Regions from separate parts of the Halomonas sp. H10-9-1 genome, predicted to be linked through region 1. Evidence: predicted binding sites of a transcription regulator. Region 1 holds the regulator's gene; the other holds the start of a gene.
The links. Region 1 encodes sigma-54, which starts transcription at its own class of promoters, with help from an activator protein. Its sites were predicted from a motif close to TGGCACNNNNNTTGCTNT; they were not measured.

Region 1 (4,128 bases):
GGCAAGACCACCTCCTTCTACATGATCGTGGGGCTGGTACGCGCCGATGCCGGCTCGGTGGCCATCGATGACCTGGACCTCTCGCGCGCCGCCATGCACGAGCGGGCCCGGGCGGGGATTGGCTACCTGCCCCAGGAGGCCTCGATCTTCCGCAAGCTGTCGGTGGCAGACAACATCATGGCCATCCTCGAGACCCGCAAGGATCTCGACCGGGAGGGCCGCCGGGCACGCCTGGAGCAGCTGCTCGAGGAGTTCCACGTCACCCATATCCGCGACAACCCGGGCATGAGCCTCTCCGGCGGCGAGCGACGCCGGGTCGAGATTGCCAGGGCTCTGGCGACGGAGCCCGCCTTTATCCTGCTCGACGAGCCCTTTGCCGGAGTCGACCCGATCTCGGTGGGCGAGATCAAGGGCATCATCCGCCAGCTGAAGGCGCGGGGCATCGGCGTGCTGATCACCGACCACAACGTCCGCGAGACCCTCGACATCTGCGACACCGCCTATATCGTCGGCGACGGCAAGATCATCGCCGAGGGCGACGCCGAATCGATCCTCGCCAACCAGAGGGTGCGCGAGGTCTACCTCGGCGAAGACTTCCGCCTGTGACCCCCGGCCCGCATGGGCGCCCCACTCTCTTCATGGAACGCCGCGCCCGCGCCAATGGCATGATTGTTGCTTAAGATCGTATTGCACCTTGCGAGACCAGCGGCTAGGGTAAGGCTTTCCGACACGCCAGGAGGACGCCTGCCATGGCCATGAAGGCATCCCTGCAGTTGCGGGTCGGCACTCAGCTGACCATGACACCCCAGTTGCAGCAGGCCATCGCCCTGCTGCAGCTCTCCACCCTGGACCTGCGCCAGGAGATCCAGCAGGCCATGGAGAGCAACCCACTGCTGGAGCTCGACGACGAGTTTGGCGAGCAGGCCACTCAGGAACCCACGGAAGACGACTGGGCAAGCGAGATTCCCGAACAGCTCACCACCGACAGCGACTGGTCCGATACCTATCAGGACCTGGGCGCACCGGCCGGAGGCGAGGGCCCCGACTTCGAGCGCCAGGCCCAGGGCCAGAGCCTCCAGGGCCACCTCATCTGGCAGCTGGCGATGAGCGACCTCGAACCCCGGGCACGCCAGATTGCCGAGAGCCTGATCGATGCCGTGGACGATGCCGGCTACCTGACCGCCCCCCTCGACGAGATCCGTGACGGCCTGAGGCAGCAGGGGCTTGCCGACCTGCGCAGCCAAGAGATGGAGCGGGTGCTGCTGCGCCTGCAGCAGTTCGAGCCCACCGGCATCTTCGCCCGCGACCTGCGCGAATGCCTGCAGCTGCAGCTCGCCACCCTCCCCGACGGCACGCCGCTGCTGCCCCAGGCGCGGCGCCTGGTACGCCAGTTCCTCGAGGCTCTGGCCGGCGGAGACCGGCGCCTGCTCAAGCGACGCCTGGGGCTGGACGATGCCGCGCTCGACGCCACCATCGCCCTGGTGCGAGGCCTGGATCCACGGCCCGGCAGCGCCTTTGCCAGCGTGACCGACGACTATGTGACCCCCGACCTGGTCGCCTTCCACGACCAGCGTGGCTGGCACGTGGAGCTCAACTCCGAGGCACTGCCACGACTGCGCATCCAACCCGATTACGCGGCCCTGGTGCGCCGCGCCGACAAGAGCAGCGACAACCAGTTCCTCAAGGAGCACCTCCAGGAGGCGCGCTGGCTGATGAAGAGCCTGTCCAGCCGCAACGACACCCTGCTGCGAGTCGGCCGCGAGATCCTCGCCCGCCAGCTCGACTTCCTCGAGCACGGAGAGGAGGCGATGAAGCCTCTCGTCCTGGCCGATATCGCCCAGGCGGTGGAGATGCACGAATCCACCATCTCGCGGGTCACCACCCAGAAGTTCATCCACACGCCGCGGGGGGTGTTTGAGCTCAAGTACTTCTTCTCCAGCCAGGTCGGCGGCGAGAGCGAGGGCGACGCCCACTCCAGCACCGCCATCCGTGCCCGCCTCCGCAAGCTGATCCAGGAGGAGCCGCCACACAAGCCGCTCTCCGACAGCCGGCTGGTCAGCCTGCTCGACGAGGCCGGGATCCGGGTCGCACGTCGCACCGTCGCCAAGTACCGCGAGGCCATGGGCATCCCCTCCTCCAGCGAGCGCAAGCGACTGCGCTGATCCCGGTGCGACGCCGCACCGTGGCGCTCTCCAACGCTTACCCGCGAGGCCATGGGCATCCCCTCCTCCAGCGAGCGCAAGCGACTGCGCCGAGTGCGTATGACAGCAAATCATCCCCTGTTCAACCGGCTCAACCCCTTGAACATGGCGGGAAATCGCCCCGGGGCCGCCGGGGGGTATGCAAGGCAGGAAAAAGGGTTACAATCGAATCACAACCATCGAGCAAGGAGCGTGTCATGCAAGTGAATATCACCGGCCTTCATGTGGAACTGACCGATGCCCTGCGTGACTATGTCAACGAGAAGCTGACGCGCGTGGAACGCCATTATGACAACATCACCAATGTGCAGGTGACCCTGTCTGTCGAGAAGGAGCGTCAGTCCGCCGCCTGCACCATGCATGTTGCCGGTGCCGAGCTGCATGCAGAAGCCCAGGATGTCGACATGTACGCCGCCATCGATGCCCTGGCTGACAAGCTGGACCGCCAGCTGGTCAAGCACAAGGAGAAGGCCCAGGCCCGCGCCCAGGGCGCCGGCGCTCGCTGAGTCCACGATGTCATCTCTCGAAACCATCCTGCCCCCCGAGCGCACCCTCTTCGATGTGCCCGGGGGAAGCAAGAAAAGGGTACTGGAGTTCTTTAGCACCTTCATTGCCCAGAACACGCCGAGCCTCGACAGCCAGGAGGTCTTCGCGCGCCTGATCGCCCGTGAACGCCTGGGCAGCACGGGGATCGGCAACGGCGTGGCGATCCCCCATGCCCGCAGCCCCCACTGCAAGGAACCCGTCGCCGCCTTCCTCAGGCTCGCCGAGCCGGTGGACTTCGACGCCATCGACGGCGAACCGGTGGACCTGGTGTTCGTGCTGCTGGTCCCCGAGGAGGCCGACGCCGCCCACCTGGCGCTGCTGGCCGAGGTCGCCGGCATCATGAACGATGCCGAGACCCGTTCGCGGCTGCGCGGCAGCCACAGCCAGCGCGACCTCCACGAGCGCCTGATCGAGGCGATCCGACGACAGGGCTGAGGCCACCCCCCGACCAGGAGACCCCCATGCAGCTCGTGATCATCAGCGGCCGTTCCGGCTCCGGCAAGTCGATCGCGCTACAGGCCTTGGAGGATCTCGGCTACTACGCCATCGACAACCTGCCGGCCATGCTGCTGGGATCGTTGATCGATGAGCTGGGCAACCCCGAATCTGCACGCTCTTCCATCGCCGTCAGCATCGACGCACGCAACCTGCCCGAGGCCCTGAAACGCTTTCCCAGCCTGCTCGAGGAGGTACGCGGACGCGGCATCGATTGCCAGGTGATCTACCTGACCACCGATGCGCGCATCCTGATCGAGCGCTACTCCGCCACCCGGCGCCGCCATCCGCTGACCCGGGGCAACGAGATGACACTGGGCGAGGCGATCGACTCCGAGGAGCAGGCGCTGGCCGCGATCCGTGACCTGGCCGATCTGGTGATCGATACCTCACGACTGTCGGTGCACGAACTGCGCGGCCGCATCGCTGACCAGGTGGCCCGGCATCGCCCGGAGCAGCTGACCCTGACCGTGGAATCCTTCGGTTTCAAGCGCGGCGTACCCCTCGACGCCGACCTGGTGTTCGACGCCCGCTGCCTGCCCAATCCCTACTGGGACCCGCGGCTGAGACCCTTCACTGGCCAGGACCCCGAGATCATCGCCTTCCTCGAGGGGTACCCGCTGGTCCAGGCGATGCTCGAGGATATCCACGCCTGGCTGACACGCTGGCTACCCAGCTACGAGGCCAGCCATCGCAGCTACCTGACCGTAGCCATCGGCTGCACCGGCGGGCAGCATCGCTCGGTCTATATCGCCGAGCGACTGGCGATGCACCTGGCGCAGGGCCAGTCCCATGTCCGCCTGCGCCACCGCGAGCTGGGCACCCAGGACACCCTGCCAGACCCCGACGTCACATCGCATCAAGGACGTTGAGCGTGCCGCAACGC
Region 2 (4,128 bases), 1.7 Mb from region 1:
CGGGCTCATCTGGACCGGCTGGTCGCTACGCGATCACCTGGGGCGGCTGGTCGGCGCCATGGCCCTGCTGGTGGTGGTCTCGTCACTCTGGCTGGCCACCGTCACCCTCGCGCCCTTCGGTGGCGGCATGGCCTTGAAGACCCTGCCCGACCTGACCCTGGAAAACCTCGAGGGCGAGACCGTCGACCTGCGCGAGCTCAAGGGCGAGCGAGTCGTGCTCAACCTGTGGGCCACCTGGTGCCCCCCCTGCCTGCGCGAGATGCCGCTGCTGGCCGAGGCCAGTGCCCGGGACGACGTTACCGTGGTGGTGGCCAACCAGGGCGAGTCGCTGCTACAGGTGGTGCGCTATCTCGACGACCAGGGGCTCGACTTTCGCTATCCGTTGCTCGACCCGCACCAGGAGCTGATGGTGCTCAGCGAGTCCCCCGGCCTGCCCACCACCCTGCTGTTCAACGCCCAGGGTCACGCCGTGGAGCAGCATGTGGGCGAGCTGACCCGCGCACAGCTGGATCGCTGGCTGGGGCGAGAGTCATCCGGGCCTTAGCCCGCTCACCGGGATATGCGGGCTTAACGCTCAGCCCGACACCTCGCCCCTGGCAATCCTCAGGCCATGCTTGTGGAGCTTGCGCACCACGCTCGGCTGGCTGATACCCAGGCGCCTGGCGATGGCATAGGTCGAGCCCAGCTCGCCGCACAGCCCCGCCAGGATGGCGCGCTCGGTGCGCGCCAGGGCCGAGGCCAGCGACTCATCCTCCCCCAGCACCGGGGCAGGCTCGGCCGCCACCGGCTCGGAGCTCGATTCGGCCAGCTCTGCAGCACTCGACTCCGTCACCGGGTGCGGGATCCCACTCAGCTCCTGATGCCGAATGACATCACCCGCTGCCGATAGCCAGGCTCGCTCCAGGACATTTTCCAGCTCGCGCACATTGCCCGGCCACTCCCAGCCCATCAATGATTGCCACACGTTGCGCGCCAGCATCTTATCGCGCCCGTAGCGCCGATTGAGACGCCCGAGCTGACGCTCGACCAGCCCGGGGATATCCTCGCGACGCTCACGCAGGGGGGGCAGGGTGACCGGGATCACGTTCAGTCGGTAGTAAAGATCGAGCCGAAACAGCCCCTCCTCCACCCGCGCCGAGAGGTCCTGGTTGGTGGCCACCACCAGGCGAAAGTCCACGCGCCGCGGCGCGCTGTCGCCGAGGCGCGTGATGGTGCCGTCCTGAATGGACTTGAGCAGCTTGGTCTGCACCGCCAGGGGCAGCTCGCCGATCTCATCGAGGAACAGGGTGCCGCCCTCGGCCTGCTCGATCAGCCCCACACGCCCACCGGGGGCTGCACCGGAGAAGGCCCCGGGGCGGTAGCCGAACATCTCCGACTCGAACAGGCTCTCGGGAATGGCAGCGCAGTTGACGTCGATGAAGGGGCCTTCGCAACGCGAGCTCCAGCAGTGAAGCTGGCGGGCGAAGGCGGTCTTGCCCACCCCGGACTCCCCCAGCATCAGCACGGAGGCATCGGTAGGGGCGACCCGGCGCAGCAGCAAGGCCACCTCACGCATCAGCGGACTCTTCACCTCGAGGCCGTCCAGCTCCGCTTCCAGCGTCTCGGCATCGACCTCCAGCGCGTGCCCTCGCCTGAGGTGCTCGCTGAAGCGGCGCTGCAGCAACGCATACTCCTGCTGCAGCAGCTGCAGGTCGGTCATGTCCATGGAGCGGCTCACCACCGCCACCAGCCGCTCGCCCTCGAACACCGGGTGGGCCTGGGCGATGACCCGACGCCCGGTGCCGGTACGCTGCTCCAGCTGCACTGGCTTGCCCGTACGCATGACCTCCAGGCTCACCGAAGGCGTCAGCACACCGTCGGCCTCCAGCTGCTGGACGCTGGTCGCACAGAGGGCTTCACAGGACATCCCATAGACCGCCGCCGCCCCGGGACTGACGTCTCGTATGCGGCCATCGGGCGCAACGATAAAGAAGTGATCATAGGCGGTGTCGATGATGGTCTTGAGGATCAGGGCATCATGCTCGGGCATCGGCGATTCATTCCTGGATCGTGATCCATTATTGTATCACGCCACTCTCGCCTATCGATCCAGAATTGAATCACCCGCCCCGCCCCCACGCCCCGACATCGCATCATCCCACCCTATTTTCAATCTTTGGTCTAACGAAATCGGCATTGGCACGCATCCTGCTTTTCCAGGGGTATCGCACCGACCTCACGTCGGCCGGGCATATCAACCAGCTTTAAACAGGAGCCCTCCATGAGCGACTTCAACCAGCCCCTCGGCGGCAACGAGATGCCGCGTTTCGGCGGCCCCGCCACCATGATGCGCCTGCCGACCCAGGAGAGTGCTGCCGGCCTCGATGCCGCCTTTATCGGCATCCCGATGGATATCGGCACCTCCAACCGGCCAGGCACCCGCCTGGGGCCACGCCAGATTCGTGATGAGTCACGCATGCTGCGCCCCTACAACATGGCCACCCGCGCGGCTCCCTTCGACAGCCTGCAGGTAGCGGACATCGGCGACGTGCCGATCAACACCTTCAACCTGCCGAAGAACCTGGACATCATCAGCCGCTTCTACGACGACGTCCTGGCCCATGACTGCGTGCCGCTGACCCTGGGCGGCGACCACACCCTGACCTGGCCGATCCTGCGCGCCATCGCCAGGAAGCATGGCCCGGTCGGCCTGATCCATATCGATGCCCACGCCGACGTCAACGAGCACATGTTCGGCGAGGAGGTCGCCCACGGCTGCCCCTTCCGTCGCGCCCAGGAAGAAGGGCTGCTGGACGCCAACCGCGTGGTGCAGATTGGCCTGCGCGGCACCGGCTACGCCGCCGAGGACTTCGACTGGTGTCGTCAGCAGGGCTTCCGCGTCGTCCAGGCCGAGCAGTGCTGGCACAAGTCGCTGGCGCCGCTGATGGCCGAGGTGCGCGAGCAGATGGGCGACGGCCCGGTGTATATCTCCTTCGACATCGATGGCCTCGACCCCTCCGTCGCCCCCGGCACCGGCACCGTGGAGATGGGCGGCCTGACCGCCGCCCAGGGCCTGGAGATCGTGCGTGGCGCCCAGGGGCTCAACATCGTCGGCGGTGACCTGGTCGAGGTGGCCCCGCCCTACGACCCCAGCGGCAATACCGCCTTGATGGGCGCCACGCTGCTCTACGAGATGCTGTGTGTCCTGCCCGGCGTCAAGCGCCGCGACTGATACACCCCGGGGCCGGGGAGAGGCCCTGTCAACAGCCGACATGGCGCCCCTGCAACGGGCGCCCACCATTACAACAGCAATGAGTAATCATCCCATGTCCTCCCACCTGCACTCCGCCGACAAGATCGCGACCGAAGGGGGCAATCTCAGCGCCCACGGCCTGATCAAGTTCCTGCTCCCGTCACTGATCGGTATCCTGCTGTTCCTGGTGCCCTTCTCAGTGGGTGACACCATCAATATCGGCATGGGCCTGGCCGCCGACTGGCTCAAGGCAGCCCTCGGTGACACCCTGCCCGCCATCGCCACCGTGGTGCTCTGCCTCTCCATCCTGCTGACTCTCCTGGTCAAGCTGACAAGGCCCGGCTGGGCACGCCAGGGTGCGATGAAGGAGCTCTTCGATATCTCGCTGCTATGGGTGGTGATGCGTGCCCTCGGCGCCCTGTTCGCGCTGATGACCTATTTCCAGGTCGGTCCGGAGATGGTCACCGCCTCCTTCACCGGCGGCGTGATGCTCAACGACCTGGCGCCGGTCCTGCTGACCTTCTTCTTCTTCGCCGCCATTCTGCTGCCCTTCCTGGTGGATTTCGGCTTCATGGAGTTCATCGGCTCCATGGTGCGCGTCCCCTTCCGCAAGATCTTCGGCCTGCCGGGGCGCAGCGCCATCGACGCGACCGCCTCCTGGATGGGCTCGGGCGTCGTCGGCGTGCTGATCACCACCCAGCAGTACGAACAGGGCTTCTATAACGCCCGCGAGGCCTCGGCCATCGCCACCAACTTCTCCATCGTCTCCATCGCCTTCGCCCTGCTGGTGACCAGCTTCATCGGCATCAACCACCTGTTTGTTCCCTTCTACCTGACCGTGGTGGTCGCCGGCCTGGTGGCGGCCGTGATCGTGCCTCGCCTGCCGCCCCTGTCAC

Region 2: a site for sigma-54 is predicted at 2,177-2,194, ahead of speB (agmatinase). Genes of this name have one in related genera too.

What each region holds. Positions count from the first base shown of each region.
Region 1 is NZ_JAMSHO010000001.1:1,426,028-1,430,155, reverse strand. It holds gene lptB (LPS export ABC transporter ATP-binding protein) at 1-606, shown strand, start outside; gene NFH66_RS06470 (RNA polymerase factor sigma-54) at 750-2,162, shown strand; gene hpf (ribosome hibernation-promoting factor, HPF/YfiA family) at 2,399-2,707, shown strand; gene ptsN (PTS IIA-like nitrogen regulatory protein PtsN) at 2,715-3,182, shown strand; gene rapZ (RNase adapter RapZ) at 3,209-4,114, shown strand; gene NFH66_RS06450 (HPr family phosphocarrier protein) at 4,117-4,128, shown strand, end outside.
Region 2 is NZ_JAMSHO010000001.1:3,117,432-3,121,559, forward strand. It holds gene NFH66_RS14350 (TlpA family protein disulfide reductase) at 1-544, shown strand, start outside; gene NFH66_RS14355 (sigma-54 interaction domain-containing protein) at 575-2,029, opposite strand; gene speB (agmatinase) at 2,261-3,211, shown strand; partial or broken gene NFH66_RS14365 (YjiH family protein) at 3,306-4,128, shown strand, end outside.